4 regions of the Embleya sp. NBC_00888 genome follow, and region 1 is predicted to be linked to each of the others. Evidence: riboswitches for the same ligand, from Rfam matches in the RefSeq annotation. Region 1 holds a riboswitch; each other region holds the start of a gene.

Region 1 (3,882 bases):
AAGCAGGACGCGACACTGCCGGTGATCTTCGGCGCGACGATCGTCTCGGGCGTGTTCTGTTTCCTGCTCGCGCCGGTCTTCTGTCGACTGATCCGCTTCTTCCCGCCGGTGGTCAGCGGCACGGTGATCACCCTGATCGGGGTGTCCCTGCTGCCGGTCGCCGGGAACTGGTCGCAGGGCGGCGACAGCAAGGCGGCCGACTACGGCTCGACGACCAACCTCGGGCTCGCCGCCGCCACGCTGGTCGCGATCCTGGTCCTGCACCGGGTGCTGACCGGCTTCCTGCAGCGCGTCGCGATCCTGCTCGGCCTGCTCTTCGGCACCCTGCTGGCCATCCCGTTCGACAAGGTGGACGGCGGCGCCCTGGGCGACCTGGCCGTCTTCGAGGTCCCACAGCCGTTCGCGTTCGGCGCGCCGCAGTTCGACGTGTCGGTGACCGTGTCCATGCTCGTGGTGATGATCGTCTGCATGACCGAGTCGACGGCCGACATCATCGCGCTGGGCGAGGTGGTGGACAAACCCGCCGACGATCGCACGATAGCCGGCGGTCTGCGCGCCGACGGCCTGGCCACCGCGCTCGGCGGGGTGTTCAACGGCTTCGCGTGCACGGCCTTCGCGCAGAACATCGGCCTGGTCGCGCTGACCCGGATCCGCAGCCGGTTCGTGGTCGCGGTGTGCGGCGGATTCCTGGTCCTGATGGGCCTGATGCCGATCGTCGGCGGCCTGGTCGCGCTCGTCCCGCAGCCGGTCCTCGGCGGCGCCGGCGTGGTGCTGTTCGGCACCGTCGCGGTGGCCGGCATCCGCACCCTGGGCAAGGCCGACCTCGACGCCGGCCCCAACGCGCTGATCGTGGCGGTGGCCCTGGCCTTCGGCGTCTTCCCGATCGCGTTCCCGGACTTCTACCACGCGTTCCCGGACAAGGTCGCGATGATCGCCGAGTCCGGCATCTCGGCCGGCTCGATCATCGCGGTCGTCCTCAACCTGCTGCTCAACCACACCGGATCCGCGTCCCGCGAAGCGGCCGACGAACCGGCGATCCCCGCCCCCACCCGGTCCGCAGGAGCCACCGAACTCCCCAGCCGGGCCTGATCGATCGACGAAGCGAACGGCAACACGGCCACACGGCGTTCCATTTCGGTCACCACCGACCGGACATGGGCGTGGGCCCCGCCGAAGTCCTCGACGGGGCCCACGTGTTGCCGTTCGTGCGTCAGACGGCGAGCTTGGTGCCCACGCTGATCACGTTCGGGTTGTCACCGATGACACCCGAGTTGGCGGTGTACAGGGCCTGGTAGCCACCCTTGACGCCGAGCTTGGCGGCGACGGAGGAGAGCGTGTCACCGGCCTTGACGGTGTAGCTGCCGGAGCCCGAAGCCTGCTTGCTCGCGGCCGACTTCGACGCGTCCTGCGCGGCGACGTCCTGCTTCGGCTGCACCTGGACCTTCGGCGCGTCGGCGCCGGAGTTGCGCGGTGCGGTCTCGGTCGCCGACTCGGCCTTGGCCGCGGCCTTCGGCTCGTCCTGGGCCTTGGTCTTGCCGGTGGTCGAGGACTCGGCCGTGGCGGACGCGTTGCCGCCCTTGGCCAGACCGGCCTTCTGCGAGCAGACCGGCCAGGCGCCGGGGCCCTGCGCGGCCAGCACGCGCTCGGCGACCGCGATCTGCTGTGCCTTGCTCGCCTGCGCGGCGCCGGCCGCGTACTCGCCGCCGCCGAAGGCGTTCCAGGTGCTCGGGGTGAACTGCAGACCGCCGGAGAAACCGTTGCCCGTGTTGATGCTCCAATTCCCGGTGCTCTCGCACTGCGCGACCGCGTCCCACGTGGACGAGGACGCCGCGTTCGCGCTGCCCGCCATGCCCACGAGGGGAAGGACGAGACCCGCACCGGCGGCGACGGCGATGCCGGCGCGACGGCCACGAGAGAGCGAGCGAACGGGAGCGGTGATGGCACGGAAGGTCATTGATTACCTCGTCGGGCGCCTACGAAGTTAGCTGTCGGGTTCGGACGATTGGCCCGGCCTCGCCTGAAAACAGGCATGGCTTCACCCCACGACATCGACATTGCCGATGCCGGCACTCACTTGGTTCCCCCGCTCCTGCCGCCAGTCGATATCGACTGCTTCCCTCGGGCGGCGGCAGGATTCGGCGTACCGCCCGGGGAGTCCGCTTGTGCGAACAACCACGAAGCTACGCACCGGGCCGCCGGGTTGGCAAACATTTCGGGTGCTTTGTGAGGTGCCCCATAGGCAGGAATAACACCGATTTGCCCGATATGTCGCCATCCTCGCAGCTCACGGCGCCGGCGTCCACGGTGCGCGGCCGCGTGGTCACCCGTGCGGCACCGTCGGGCTATTCCGTCGCGGGCAGCTCCACTGGTACGACTACCCGCTCCACGTCCCAAAGGAACGTCGCGCCGCCGGTCGCGAAATTGGCGACGTCGGCCACCGTGGCCCGGCCCTCGGGCGAATCCAGGGTTGCCTCGATACCCGCGCGGGTCGGCGCGTACAACCCGACCACCAGGTAATAGGGCGGCTGCGCGCCGGAGGGGTCCGGATCGCACTTGCCGATGGTCCAGCCGGTCAATCCCGGCATCGTGCGGGCGAGCGGGACGTGCTTCTCCCAGTAATAGGCGTCGAACGCCGCCGGGTCCTCGGGGTGGCCATACAGCACGGTCAGCTTGTACACACGCGACTCCTCGTGGTCGTGGTGGATGTGTCCTGCTGGTGGTGCCCTGTGCGTCCTGCCTCCGACGTGGCACGCCCGGTGCGTCCCGCCGGTACCGCCCTGCGTCCGGCACGAGATGCCCGGATTCGTACGGCGCGGTGCCTACCGGGCTCCGATGGCCTTGAACGCCCGCGCCTGCTCGGTGATGGCCGTCTCGGTCGGCAGCCGTTCCATGCTGGAGGCGCCGAAGAAGCCCACCACGCCGGTGGTGTGCGCCAGCACGTACGCGGCGTCCTCGGGCTCGGCGATCGGCCCGCCGTGGCACAACACCAGCACGTCCGGGTTCACCTCCGCCGCCGCGTCGCGCATCCGCTGCACCCGCTCCACCGCCTCGTCGAGCGAGACCGCGGTGCTCGCGCCGATGCTGCCCTTGGTGGTCAGCCCCAGGTGCGGGACCAGGACGTCCGCGCCGGCCGCGGCCATCGCGCGGGCCTGCTCCGGATCGAAGACGTAGGGCGCGGTGAGCAGGCCGCGCTCGGCGGCCAGCCGGATCATCTCCACCTCCAGGTCGTAGCCCATGCCGGTCTCCTCCAGGTTCTGCCGGAAGACACCGTCGAACAGGCCGACCGTGGGGAAGTTCTGCACGCCCGCGAAGCCCATCGCGGCGAGTTGGTCCAGGAAGTGCGGCATGATCCGGAACGGATCCGTGCCGCACACCCCGGCCAGCACCGGAGTACTCCGCACCACCGGCAGCACCTCGCCGGCCATCTCGACCACGATCGCGTTGGCGTCGCCGTAGGGCAGCAGCCCGGCCAGCGAACCGCGTCCGGCCATCCGGTAACGGCCGGAGTTGTAGATGATGATCAGGTCCACGCCGCCGGCCTCGGCGCACTTGGCCGACAATCCGGTGCCCGCGCCCGCGCCGATCACGACGCCGCCCTGCTCGACCGTCCTGTGCAGTCGGCCCCGCGCCTCGCGTCCGTCCATCTCAGTCCACACGTCCCTTCGTGATCATCTCGTGCAGTCGATCCGCCGCCGCCGTGGCGAACGCCGGATCGTTGATGTCCGTCGCCGCCTCGTGCAACTCGACGGCACTGCCCGCGAGTCCGGACCGCAACTCGTCGAACAGCGCCTTGTCGGCGACGGAATCGTAGAAGGGCGCGCCCTCGACGTCGATCGCCGAGACCCCGCGCAGCGGCAGGTAGAGGGCGGTGGGACCGGTCGC
Region 2 (3,882 bases), 3.3 Mb from region 1:
AGATGGCGGCGTTGTTGTCGCACACGAGTCAGACGAGTCATCTGTCCGGGCTGCGCGATGAGGTGACCAGGATGCTCGGCCGCAATGCCCTGCGGTTCGGTCTGGGCGCGGGGCGGATGGCCGAGGTGTTCCGGGTGGTGGACACCCGCTAGACCCAATACCAGTGACTTTGATGGGGTTCGCTCGTTGGATGGGTTGTGCCAAGGCCTGGGCAGGTGAAGTCGTCGACGGGTGAGCGGTTCTCGGATCGGATCGCGTTGGGGGTGTTGACGCGTGCGTTTCCGCCGGAGTTGGTCGACGAGGTGGTCGCGGGGTGTGGGCGGGTCGAGCAGCGTCGTCGGTTGTTGCCGGCGAGGGTGGTCGTCTACTTCGTCCTGGCGATGTGTCTGTTCTCGGGTCAGGGCTACGAGGAGGTCGCGCGTCTGCTCACGCAGGGTCTGGAGCGGGAGCGTCGGTGGGTGGGGACGTGGCGGGTTCCGACGACCGGGGCGATCGGGCGGGCGCGGCTGCGGTTGGGGCCGGAGCCGTTGAGGGTGTTGTTCGCTCGGGTGTGTCGTCCGGTGGCGGTGCCGGGGACGGTCGGGGCGTGGTATCGCGGGCGCCGTCTGGTCGCGGTGGACGGCACGACCTTCGACCTGCCCGACAGCGAGGCGAACGCGGGTTTCTTCGGTCGGCCGGGTACGAGTCGGGGCCAGGGTCGGAGCGCGTATCCGCAGGCGAGGGTGGCCGTGTTGGTCGAGTGCGGCACCCACGTGGTGTTCGCGGCCGACATCGCGCCGCTCGCCGTGCGCGAAACGACCGCGGCCCGGCGGTTGTTCGCGTCGTTGGAGCCCGGGATGCTCCTGTTGGCCGACCGGGGTTTCCACGACTTCGAACTGTGGCGGGCGGCCTCCGGGACCGGCGCGGACCTGTTGTGGCGGATCAAGGGCAACGCCGTGCTCCCGGTCCTGACCTCCCTGCCCGACGGGTCCTACCTGTCCGAGATCTTCGCCGGTCACGACCGCCGGCGCGTCGATCCGATCCGGGTCCGTGTGGTCGAGTACACCCTGGGCCCGGGCGGTGGGGAGGAGATCGTGTATCGGCTGATCACCACCGTCCACGATCCCTCGGCGGCTCCGGCCGCCGAGTTGGCGGCGCTGTATCACGAGCGGTGGGAGATCGAGACCGCCCTCGACGAGATCAAGACCCACCAGGGCGGTCCCGGCCACGTGTTGCGTTCCCGTCACCCGGCGGGTGTCGAACAGGAGATCCTCGGTGTTCTCCTGGTCCATCACGCCCTGCGCGACCTGATGCACCACGCCGCTCGGGATGTGGACTGCGACCCGGACAGGCTGTCCTTCATCCGAACCCTGCGCGTCGTCCGCCGCCACGTCACCGGCCAGGCGGCGTTTTCCCCCCTCCCGACTCGCCGTCGCACTCCTCGCCACCCTGTGTGAGATCCACGAACGGCCCCTGCCGCCGAGGCGGTTGCGCTCCAACCCCCGCGTCATCAAACGCAAGATGTCCAACTGGGCGCTCAAGCGAACCGAGCACCGCAGCACACCCCCACCGAACCCACCCGACGTCACGCTCGTCGGACCGACCCGCACCACCCCAACCTGCCGCAGAAAGACCTAAAAACACCGGTATTGCCGCTAGACCCTGTCCGGCGGACCCATCGGGATCCGCCGGACAGGGCCTGGCGCGCTCGGCGAGGGATCGAGGACACGCCCGGGAGGTGAGCCGGCGGGTTCGTCGCGCCGGCTCAGGTCCACATGACGGCGATGGCGATGTTCGCCACGGTCAGCAGGCCGATCGCGCCGAGGACCTTCGGGGAGACCCGGTCCGCGGCGCGATTGCCCCAGACCAGCAGCAGGATCGCCAGCAGGATCACCAGCTTGGTGCCGATCTTGGCGTTGTCCACGTCCTGGTCCAGACCCGCCTGGACCACCCCGACCAGCGCCAGACCGGTGACGAGCATGGTCAGCGCACCGTGCGTCATCGCGGGCACGATCCGCACGTCGCCGGTGCGCAGCCCGGACATCTGGGTGAGAAAGCCGCCGAGCAGGGACGCGATGCCCACGATGTGCAGGACCAGCAGGATCTGCCGCAGAACGTCCACGTCGTACAACTCCTCGTCGGCTCCTCGCGCGGCGCCCGGGACGCCGTCGTCGTTGCGGGTCGCAGCTTAGCCGGCGGCCGATAAGGGACCTTCCGGTTGGTCATACGCGAGTAATGTGCGCCAAACGGCTCAAGATCGACTTTCGGGAATCCGGGCGCTTTTCCCGTGATACGGGGAGAAGGAAACGGCGACCTTGGTAAAGTTTTGGCAATGCAGAGGCCAATGGTGATGGTCGTGACACGCCTGTGACTAGTGTTCTGCGACAGGCGATCGGCTCGACGTCGGCCACCCGGTCGACACGATCGCCTCCGCCGAATTCGGGGACGCGTTTCGGTGACTGTGGGTGACCGCAGTCGTCGCGGCGAGAAGCCGGAACCGGGGACCCTCGCAGTCCCTGGGGTGAATCGGTGCTCCGGCACCGTAGGGCGCCTTCTTCCGCCCGAACCCGTCAGCTAACCCGGTAGGCGGCCGAGGAAGGAGACCCGCCACCAGTGGCGTCCCAACGTCGACCCGGGCAGCACCGCAAGCCCAAGCCGCGCACCGCCGTCCGTACCGCAGCGACCGTCGTCACGGCCGCCGCGACGATGACCGGCGTGATGACCTTCGCCGGCACCGCGAGCGCGGATCCCGCGCAGTCGTTCCAGCAGACCAAGGAACGCGTCAACCAACTGCACAGCGACGTGATCAAGGCCACCGACGCCGCCAACGGCGTCGAGGAGCAGATCACCAAGCAGCAGGGCACCGCGAACCAGACGCAGGCTCGGATCACCGAGGAACAGACCGCGCTGAACGCCCTGCGCGACCAGATCGGTGTCCTGGCGGCCAACCAGTACCGCAGCGGCGGCCTGCCGCCGTCGCTCTCGCTCGCGCTCAGCGGCGACCCCGAGGGTTACCTGCAGAAGTCGCAGATGATGTCCCAGCTCGACGGCCAGCAGGCCGCCAAGCTGAAGCAGATCGCGGCGCAGGCCCGAGTTCTCCAGCAGGACCGCACCGAGGCCTCCTCGCAGCTCGCGGAACTGGAGAAGCTGCGGACCGAGCTGAACAAGAACAAGGCCGACATCCAGGCCAAGCTCTCCGAGGCCCAGCGGCTGCTGAACACGCTCACCGAGCAGCAGAAGAAGGAAGTCCTCGACTCGGACGAGCACGCGGGCGACACCTCGCGTACGCCCGACCGCAGCTCGCGGGACAAGGAGAAGGACACCGCGCCGGCGACCAACATCCCGGCCTCCGGCCGGGCCCAGGCCGCGATCAACTTCGCGTTGGCGCAGATCGGCAAGCCGTACGTCTCCGGCGCCGAGGGCCCCGGCTCGTACGACTGCTCCGGCCTGACCCAGGCGTCCTGGAAGGCCGCGGGCGTGACGCTCACCCGCACCACCTGGACCCAGATCAACGACGGTCCCAAGATCGCCAAGAGCGCCCTCCAGCCGGGCGACCTGGTGTTCTTCTACTCGGACAACCGGCACGTGGGCATGTACATCGGCAACGGCCAGATCGTGCACGCCCCGCGTCCGGGCAAGACCGTGACCAAGGCGCCGCTGGACTCGATGCCGTTCCTCGCGGCCATCCGACCCGGCTAGGCCCACCGGACACCGACGACACCTCGACGGCGCCCGTCCTCGGAACGAATCCGAGGGCGGGCGCCGTCGTGTGTGCCGGGGTACCGCCGGTCCGGTCAGACCAGCCGGCGGTCGGTCGCCCAACGGGTCAGCTCGTGCCGGTTGGAAAGCTGCAACTTGCGCAGCACGGCGGACACATGGGTCTCCACCGTCTTGACCGAGATG
Region 3 (3,882 bases), on a different replicon from region 1:
TGCGGGCCGCCGCGCTGCCCCTGGCCGCGATCACCGCCTGGCAGGCCCTGGTGGACACCGCGGAACTGCGGGAAGGGCAAAGGGTGTTGATTCACGCCGCGGCGGGCGGGGTCGGTCACCTGGCGGTCCAGATCGCCAAGGCGCGCGGCGCGTACGTGATCGGCACCGCGAGCGCGGCCAAGCACGACTTCGTCCGCGGGCTGGGCGCCGACGAGATGATCGACTACGCCACGACCGACTTCGCCGACGTCGTGCGGGACGTGGACGTCGTGCTGGACGGCGTCGGCGGCGAGTACGGTCCCCGCTCGCTGCGGACGCTGCGCCGGGGCGGCGTGCTCGTCGCGATCGTGAACAACGTCGGGGACCTGGACGTCGAGCGGTACGGGGTCCGGGCCGAGGAGATGCTCGTCGAGGCCGACCACGCGGCCATGCGGCAGGTCGCGGACCTGGTCGAGGCGGGGCGACTGCGCGCCGCGATCGACTCGGTGTTCCCGCTGGCGGACGCGGCCAAGGCACACGAGCGCGGGGAGACCGGCCGGGTCACGGGCAAGATCGTCCTGACGGTCTGACGCCCGCGCTCCGGTCCGCCCGCCCCCGGTCCGCCCGCCTGCACCCGCGTGTCCGCCGGGACGCACGGCGGCGCCGCGCGCTCCGACCGTCGTCGGAGGGCACGGCGCCGAAAGCGCGTCCCACTATGCGGTTGTGTCACCGTCGCCGGAGCATATGTGCGCCGACCGCGGCGGGTTGCCGGTTCGATCAGGCCGGGCGGGTGGCGCCGGCGATCGGCATGGTGTTGATCGAGGCGATCTCGACCGACTTGCGCGGGTTGGGGGCGTGCACCATCTTGCCGTCACCGATGTAGATGCCGACGTGGCTGATGCCCGAGTAGAAGAACACCAGGTCGCCGGGCTGCAGGTTGGCGACCGACACGTGCGTGTCGGCGGCGAACTGGTCGTTGGTCACGCGGGGCAGCGAGATGCCCGCGGACTTGTACGCGGCCTGGACCAGACCCGAGCAGTCGTACGCGTTCGGGCCGGTGGCGCCGTACACGTACGGCTTGCCGATCTGCGCCTTGGCGAAGGCCACGGCCTGGGCGGCCTTGCTGCTCGACGCGGTCGAGGAGCCGCCGGTCGGCGCCTGGTTGCCCTTCGAGCCGCCGGTGGCGGGCTTGGCCGCGGGCTTGACCGACACGTCGGCCGACGGCTTGCTCGCCGGCTTGGGGGTGGTCTTGCCCGGCGTGACGGAGGTCTTGGGCTGGACCTTGATGCTCGGCTTGGCGGGCGCGGCGGCCTTGGGGGCCTCGGGCGCCGAGCCGTCCAGACGCAGGGTCTGGCCGATCTCGATCAGGTCCGGGCCGGACAGCAGCACGTCGCGGTTGAGCTCGTACAGGCTCTGCCAGCCGCCGTTGACCTGGTTGGTCTGGGCGAGCCGGAACAGCGTGTCGCCGGCCTGGACCACGTAGCGGGCCTTGTCGGCGGCCGTGTCGGTCTCCGGCGTGGCGGGCGCGGCCTGGACCGGGGCCGCGTCGACCGCGGCGGTGGGGACCGCCGACAGCACGGCGGAGGGGGACTGCTCGGAGGTGGAGGGGGCCTGCGCCGGGGCGGCGCCGGCGGTGGCGACCGGGATCACGACACCCATGCCGGCGATGCCCACCGCCGCGACGAAGCGGCGGACGTTGGTGGGTCGAGCGGCGCGATGGCGAGCGTTTGTGGACAGCATGAAATGGGGTCCTCTCCTGTCGCCTACGAGGTGAGCTGTCGGATTCGGACTGGAGCAGCCCGGTCGCGTTACGCGACTTCACCCCTAGCCGTCACCGGAACGATCCCGGCCACGGCGATTCACCTGGTTCCCCCGCTCCCGTCGGATTCTTCGATGTAGACCTCCCGCTGCCGGCGACGGGATTCGGCGTACCGGCGACAGGGTTCACCCGAAAGGTGAATCGGCGAGAAAGGTAGGCAATGCGGATGCCTGATCACAACCGAAACGCCGACTTCGCCTTGCGGGTAAAGGCGGAATAAATGCGACATCTCTCCCGCGTTCGGCTCCTGTGCACCGGTGATGACGAGGGGATATCTCGGAGAGTGGCGTGATCGTGCGGTAACGGAAAATAGTCGAGACTCGTCGCGGGGCGCGGAAAATGAATTGCGGCCCGAAGTCGGCTATATAATTTATGTCCGTTATATCCATGCGGCCTACATCACATTTCGGGCAACCGATCGACTGGTCATGCCGGACATGCCGGCGATGCCCCGATCCGCCCCTCGCCGTCGTCGGGGTGACCGGCGGCGCGGGCGCCATCCGCGGGGCCGGGCATCGCCGGGGGCGGGTCAGCCGGTGAACACCTCCACCAGCGACCAGATCGCCAGCCCGAGCATGCACAGGCCGCCGATCCGCTGCACCGTCTGCAGCGGGACGCGCTTGGCGATGAACCGCCCGGCGAGCAGGGCCAACGCGGACACCGACATCAGTGCCGCGGCCGAGCCGATCGCGGTGGACCAGGTGCCGTTCGTGGCGGCCAGGTTGGCCGTGGTGATCTGGGTGAGGTCGCCCCATTCGCTGATGAACACGGCCACGAAGGCGGTCGAGAAGACCGGCCGGAAGCCGGTCACGCTCTTGCCCGCGGTGTCCTCGTCCTCCTCGCCCGCTCCGCCGCGCAACAACATGAAGGCGCCGAAGCCGAACAGGGCGGCGGAGACGAGCTTGACGATCCAGCCGGGGAGCAGCCCGAGCAGGCCGCCCGCGCCGACGGCGAGGGCCACGTGTACGACGAACGCGGCCGAGGTGCCGAACCACACGTAGAGCGGACGCATGCGGGTGCCCATGGCAAGCGACGCGAACATCGTCTTGTCCGGGAGCTCGGCGAGGAAGATCAGCCCGAAGGCGGTCAGGATCGCCAGAAGGTCGAGGCGCATTCCGGGTGGCTTTCTGCGAGAGCCGGACCCCGGGTCTTCACGAAGCGCCGCACGGCAACCGGAGGACCACTCGGCCCGGCACGACGGGGTGCACCCACGAGAAGACGAGGGTGCGTCGATGCCTGGCCGAAGGTCTCGCCCACCCGTGTCGAGCACGGGCCCGGCCACCGGGAGTCCGAGGACTCCAGCATGTCGACGACCGGTTCACGGGGCTACTCCCCTTCGCGGTCACGACTTTACCGCACCCGGCGCCGGCACCGGCCCGGCCGCTCCTCGGCGGGCCGGGCCGTTGCGACGCCTACGACGAGCCGTTCGCCGACGACGACCCGCCCTCACCCAGGACCCGGGCCAACGACCAGCGCAACTGTGTCTCGTCCAGCGTCGTGTCCAGCGTCAGCACCTGAAGCATGGTCCCGTCCAGCACGGCGAGCGCCGCGGCGGCGGCGCGCGGTCCGACCCGGACGGACAGGAAATCGCCGACGCCCTCGACCCAGGCCAGGGCGAACCCGCGCAGCTCCGGGCTGCGGGCGGCGGCCAGGTACAACTCGTACTCGACCAGCGCGCGCGAGCGGTCCGCGAGGTATTCCGCGGTGAGCGCGGTGAGCACCCCGGGCAGGTCCTCCGCGTCCCGCGCCCGCCGGACCCACTCCTCCAGCAGCCGCACCGTCTCGGCCGACGCGTGCGCGAGCGCCGCGGCGACCAGGTCGTCGAGCGAGGCGAAGTAGTACGTGGTCGCTCCCAACGGCACGCCCGCCCGGGCCGCGACCAGGCGATGCGTGGTGTTGCCCACGCCCACCTCCGCGATCACCTCACACGCGCCGCGCACGATCCGCAGTCGCCGACCCTCCGGATCCCGGGCCGCGGTCAATGCGCACCACCCAGGTTCAACACCACGACGCCCGCGATCACCAGTGCCATCCCGAACGCCTTGAGCAACGTCACCGGCTCGTTCAGGAACGCCGCGCCGACC
Region 4 (3,882 bases), on a different replicon from region 1:
TGGTCGCCGCCACCATCACCTACAACGTGATCGAGGCCGTCGTCGCGATCACCGCCGGGACGCTCGCCTCCTCCACCGCACTGGTCGGCTTCGGCCTCGACTCCGTCATCGAGGTCTCCTCGGCGGCAGCGGTCGCCTGGCAGTTCTCCGCCCGCGAGCACGCGGTGCGCGAAGCGCGCGAGCAGCGCACCCTGCGGATCATCGCCGTGTCCTTCTTCGCGCTCGCCGCCTATGTCGGCGTCGACGCCGTCCGCGCCCTGGCCGGTACCGGCGAGGCGGAGCGCTCCCTGCCGGGCATCGTCATCGCCGCGCTCTCGCTCGCGGTCATGCCGTTCCTGTCCGCCGCGCAGCGCCGCGCCGGCCGCGAACTCGGCTCGGCCAGCGCGGTCGCCGACTCGAAGCAGACCCTGCTGTGCACGTACCTGTCCGCCGTGCTCCTGGTCGGCCTGGTCCTCAACGCCACCCTCGGCTGGTCCTGGGCCGACCCCGTCGCAGCGCTGGCGATCGCCGCCATCGCCGCGAAGGAAGGCCGCGACGCCTGGCAGGGCAAGGGCTGCTGCGCGCCCCCGCCCGCCGAACTCCCCACCCGGCGACAGCAGAAGGACGCCTGCGGCTGCCAACCCGGCTGCGCCTGCTGCACCTGAACACCCATCGCGCCACCCCGGCGGCCACCGCGACGCCCGCCTCCAACCCCGCCTCCCCAAAACCCTCCTACGGCCCGAGGCCCGGATCGTGCTCCTGGACGCGGGCCGCCACCAACCCCACGCACCCGCGGCCGACCCCGGCCGGGCAGCGCGAACGGTGGGTCGGCACCCGGCAGGATGGAGGTGTTCGAACCGGCCGGTTCGCGCGGTGGTTCGGATCGGGTCCGGGAGTGTTCGGGTGTCACAGCAGGAGCCACGGGAGCCGGTCGCGGTCATGGAGGACCACCAAGTCGCGATCTACCTGGGGGCGATGGCGGCCGGCGGCCTCGCCGGGTGGGTGTCGCCGTCGATGGGTCCGGGGCTGGAACACGCGATCAATCCGGTCCTGGCCGCACTGCTGTTCGTGACGTTCCTCCAGGTCCCCGCCGCCGAACTGGTGCGCGCCCTGCGCGCGGGCCGATTCCTGGCCGCCGCACTGACCGTGAACTTCGCCGTCGTGCCCCTGGTGGTCGCGGCGATGTTCGCGTTCCTGCCCGACGACCGGGCCGTCCGCATCGGCGTGCTCCTGGTCCTGCTGTGCCCGTGCGTGGACTACGTGATCGTCTTCAGCGGCCTCGCCGGCGCCGACAAGGGACGCCTTCTCGCCGCCACCCCCCTGCTCCTGCTCGCCCAGATGCTCCTGCTCCCACTGTTCCTGCTCCTGTTCATGGGCTCCGAACTCGCCGACACCGTCGAGGCGGGACCGTTCGTCGAGGCGTTCGTCGTCTTGATCGTCATCCCCCTGGCCCTCGCCTGGGCCACCCAGGCATGGGCCGCGCGACGACGCGCCGGGCAACGTTTCACCGACGCCGCGAACACCACGATGGTGCCGCTGATGGCCGCCACCCTGTTCGTCGTGGTCGCCTCCCAGATCCCCAGGCTTGACGACGACCTCGGCCCGGTCCTGCGGGTGGTGCCCTTCTACGTACTGTTCCTGGTCGTGATGGCGTTCGCCGGACTCGCGATCGCGCGGCTGTTCCGCCTGGACGTGCCCGCAGGACGGGCCGTCGTCTTCACCGGCGCGACCCGCAACTCCCTCGTCGTGCTCCCCCTGGCCCTGTCCCTGCCCGACCGCCTCGCCCTCGCCGCGCTCGTCGTCGTCACCCAGACCCTGGTCGAGGTCGTCGGCATGGTCGTCTACGTCCGCACGATCCCCAAATTCCTGCCAACCCACTGACAGCCCCCCGAACCTCCGAACGCCCGAACGTCCCCAGCGGCGGCACTCGGCGCGACGTGAGAACCGCCCCGCCGGGATCTCAGCCGGCGGCTCACGTATCGCATACGTTCGGTGACATCCGTGGAGTTGGGCCGCCGGCGGGCCCGGGTTGCCAATCATTATCAAAACAACCCAAGATCGACTTTAGGGAATTTAGGAGACTTTCCCTTGATAAAGGGAAAAGGAAACGGTCAATTTGGTAAAGACTTGGCAATGCAGAGATCACTGATGATGACCGTGACACTCCTGTGACTAAAGTTCAACGAAAGGCGATCGGTTCCACGTCGACCATCCCGTTCGACACGATCGCCACCGCCGAATTCGGGGACGCGTTTCGGTGACTGTGGGTGACCGCAGTCGTCGCGACGAGAAGCCGGAACCGGGGACCCTCGCAGTCCCTGGGGTGAATCGGTGCTCCGGCACCGTAGGGCGCCTTCTTCCGCCCGAACCCGTCAGCCAACCCGGTAGGCGGCCGAGGAAGGAGACCCGCCACCAATGGCGTCGCAACGTCGTTCCGGGCACCACAGCAAGCCCAAACCGCGCACCGTCGCGCGTACCGCGGCGACCGTCGTCACAGCCGCCGCGACGATGACCGGCGTAATGACCTTCGCCGGCACCGCGAGCGCGGATCCCGCGCAGTCGTTCCAGCAGACCAAGGAACGCGTCAACCAACTGCACAGCGACGTGATCAAGGCCACCGACGCCGCCAACGGCGTCGACGAGCAGATCACCAAGCAACAGGCCACCGCGAACCAGACGCAGACCCGGATCGCCGAGGAACAGGCCGCGCTGAACGCCCTGCGCGACCAGATCGGTGTCCTGGCGGCCAACCAGTACCGCAGCGGCGGCCTGCCGCCGTCGCTCTCGCTCGCGCTCAGCGGCGACCCCGAAGGCTTCCTGCAGAAGTCGCAGATGATGTCCCAGCTCGACGGCCAACAGGCCGCCAAGCTGAAGCAGATCGCGGCGCAGGCCCGAGCTCTCCAGCAGGACCGCACCGAGGCCTCCTCGCAGCTCGCGGAACTGGAGAAGCTGCGCACCGAGCTGAACAAGAACAAGACCGAGATCCAGACCAAGCTCGCCGAGGCCCAACGACTGCTGAACACGCTCAGCGAGAAGCAGAAGAAGGAAGTCCTCGACTCGAACGAGCACAAGAACGACGCCGCTCCACGCGGCGACACCGACCGCAGCTCGCGGGACAAGCCGGACACACCGCCGCCGGCGACCAACGTCCCCGTCTCCGGCCGGGCCGCGGCCGCGGTCGCGTTCGCGAAGGCCCAGATCGGCAAGCCGTACTCGCCTCGGGCCGTGGGTCCCAGCTCCTACGACTGCTCGGGACTGACCCAGGCTTCGTGGAAGGCCGCCAACGTCTCGCTGAGCCGCACCACTTGGACCCAGGTCAACGACGGCCCGCGGATCTCCAAGGACGCGCTGCAGCCGGGCGACCTGGTGTTCTACTACTCGGACAACTCGCACGTGGGCATCTACATCGGCGGCGGCCAGATCGTGCACGCCCCGCGGCCGGGCAAGAACGTGACCATAGCGCCGGTCTTCTCGATGGAGTTCTACGCGGCCGTTCGACCCGGTTAGGCCCATCGGCCGTTCGACCCGGTCAGGCCGATCGGCCGCGCGCCGATCCCTCCACAGCGTCCTCTCCCGGACACGTTCCGACAGGCCCGCTCGGCGAGCATCGGCCGTGAGCGTGCGCGCATCAGGACAGCCGCGAGGTCCGTACCGACCCGCGGCTGTCCAGCCCACGTCGGTCGACGCCGAAGTCCGCGCGCGGCCACGCCGATCGAACACGCGAGGCTGCCGAGGGACGTCCGGAACCCCTGCCATGGTCGACCCCGGCGTGGCGAAGCCCGGACGGCTCCCGGCAGTTGGCCGGGCCGGCGCCTACCCCTGTACCTGCCCCGTGCCCCCGTGCCCCGTGTCGGTCCCGCTGCTCGCCCCACGCGCATGCCCCGAACCGGCCCTCCCGGCACG

What was found. Region 1 has a riboswitch for cyclic di-AMP ahead of OG948_RS07750 (transglycosylase family protein). Riboswitches for the same ligand answer to the same signal wherever they lie in the genome.
Region 2: another riboswitch for cyclic di-AMP. It lies ahead of OG948_RS22550 (NlpC/P60 family protein); the one in region 1 lies ahead of OG948_RS07750 (transglycosylase family protein).
Region 3: another riboswitch for cyclic di-AMP. It lies ahead of OG948_RS47640 (NlpC/P60 family protein); the one in region 1 lies ahead of OG948_RS07750 (transglycosylase family protein).
Region 4: another riboswitch for cyclic di-AMP. It lies ahead of OG948_RS40475 (NlpC/P60 family protein); the one in region 1 lies ahead of OG948_RS07750 (transglycosylase family protein).

What each region holds. Positions count from the first base shown of each region.
Region 1 is NZ_CP108784.1:1,980,870-1,984,751, forward strand. It holds gene OG948_RS07745 (nucleobase:cation symporter-2 family protein) at 1-1,089, shown strand, start outside; gene OG948_RS07750 (transglycosylase family protein) at 1,211-1,954, opposite strand; cyclic di-AMP (ydaO/yuaA leader) riboswitch at 1,955-2,146, opposite strand; gene OG948_RS07755 (EthD family reductase) at 2,343-2,678, opposite strand; gene OG948_RS07760 (phosphoenolpyruvate hydrolase family protein) at 2,820-3,644, opposite strand; gene OG948_RS07765 (Tm-1-like ATP-binding domain-containing protein) at 3,646-3,882, opposite strand, start outside.
Region 2 is NZ_CP108784.1:5,259,667-5,263,548, forward strand. It holds gene OG948_RS22535 (PIG-L deacetylase family protein) at 1-152, shown strand, start outside; gene OG948_RS22540 (IS4 family transposase) at 198-1,436, shown strand; gene OG948_RS22545 (hypothetical protein) at 1,745-2,101, opposite strand; cyclic di-AMP (ydaO/yuaA leader) riboswitch at 2,446-2,583, shown strand; gene OG948_RS22550 (NlpC/P60 family protein) at 2,593-3,678, shown strand; gene OG948_RS22555 (LuxR C-terminal-related transcriptional regulator) at 3,774-3,882, opposite strand, start outside.
Region 3 is NZ_CP108785.1:3,022,180-3,026,061, forward strand. It holds gene OG948_RS47635 (NADP-dependent oxidoreductase) at 1-569, shown strand, start outside; gene OG948_RS47640 (NlpC/P60 family protein) at 757-1,719, opposite strand; cyclic di-AMP (ydaO/yuaA leader) riboswitch at 1,726-1,918, opposite strand; gene OG948_RS47645 (TMEM165/GDT1 family protein) at 2,328-2,912, opposite strand; gene OG948_RS47650 (TetR family transcriptional regulator) at 3,211-3,780, opposite strand; gene OG948_RS47655 (multidrug efflux SMR transporter) at 3,777-3,882, opposite strand, start outside.
Region 4 is NZ_CP108785.1:1,414,868-1,418,749, forward strand. It holds gene OG948_RS40465 (cation transporter) at 1-644, shown strand, start outside; gene OG948_RS40470 (bile acid:sodium symporter) at 919-1,860, shown strand; cyclic di-AMP (ydaO/yuaA leader) riboswitch at 2,248-2,385, shown strand; gene OG948_RS40475 (NlpC/P60 family protein) at 2,395-3,486, shown strand.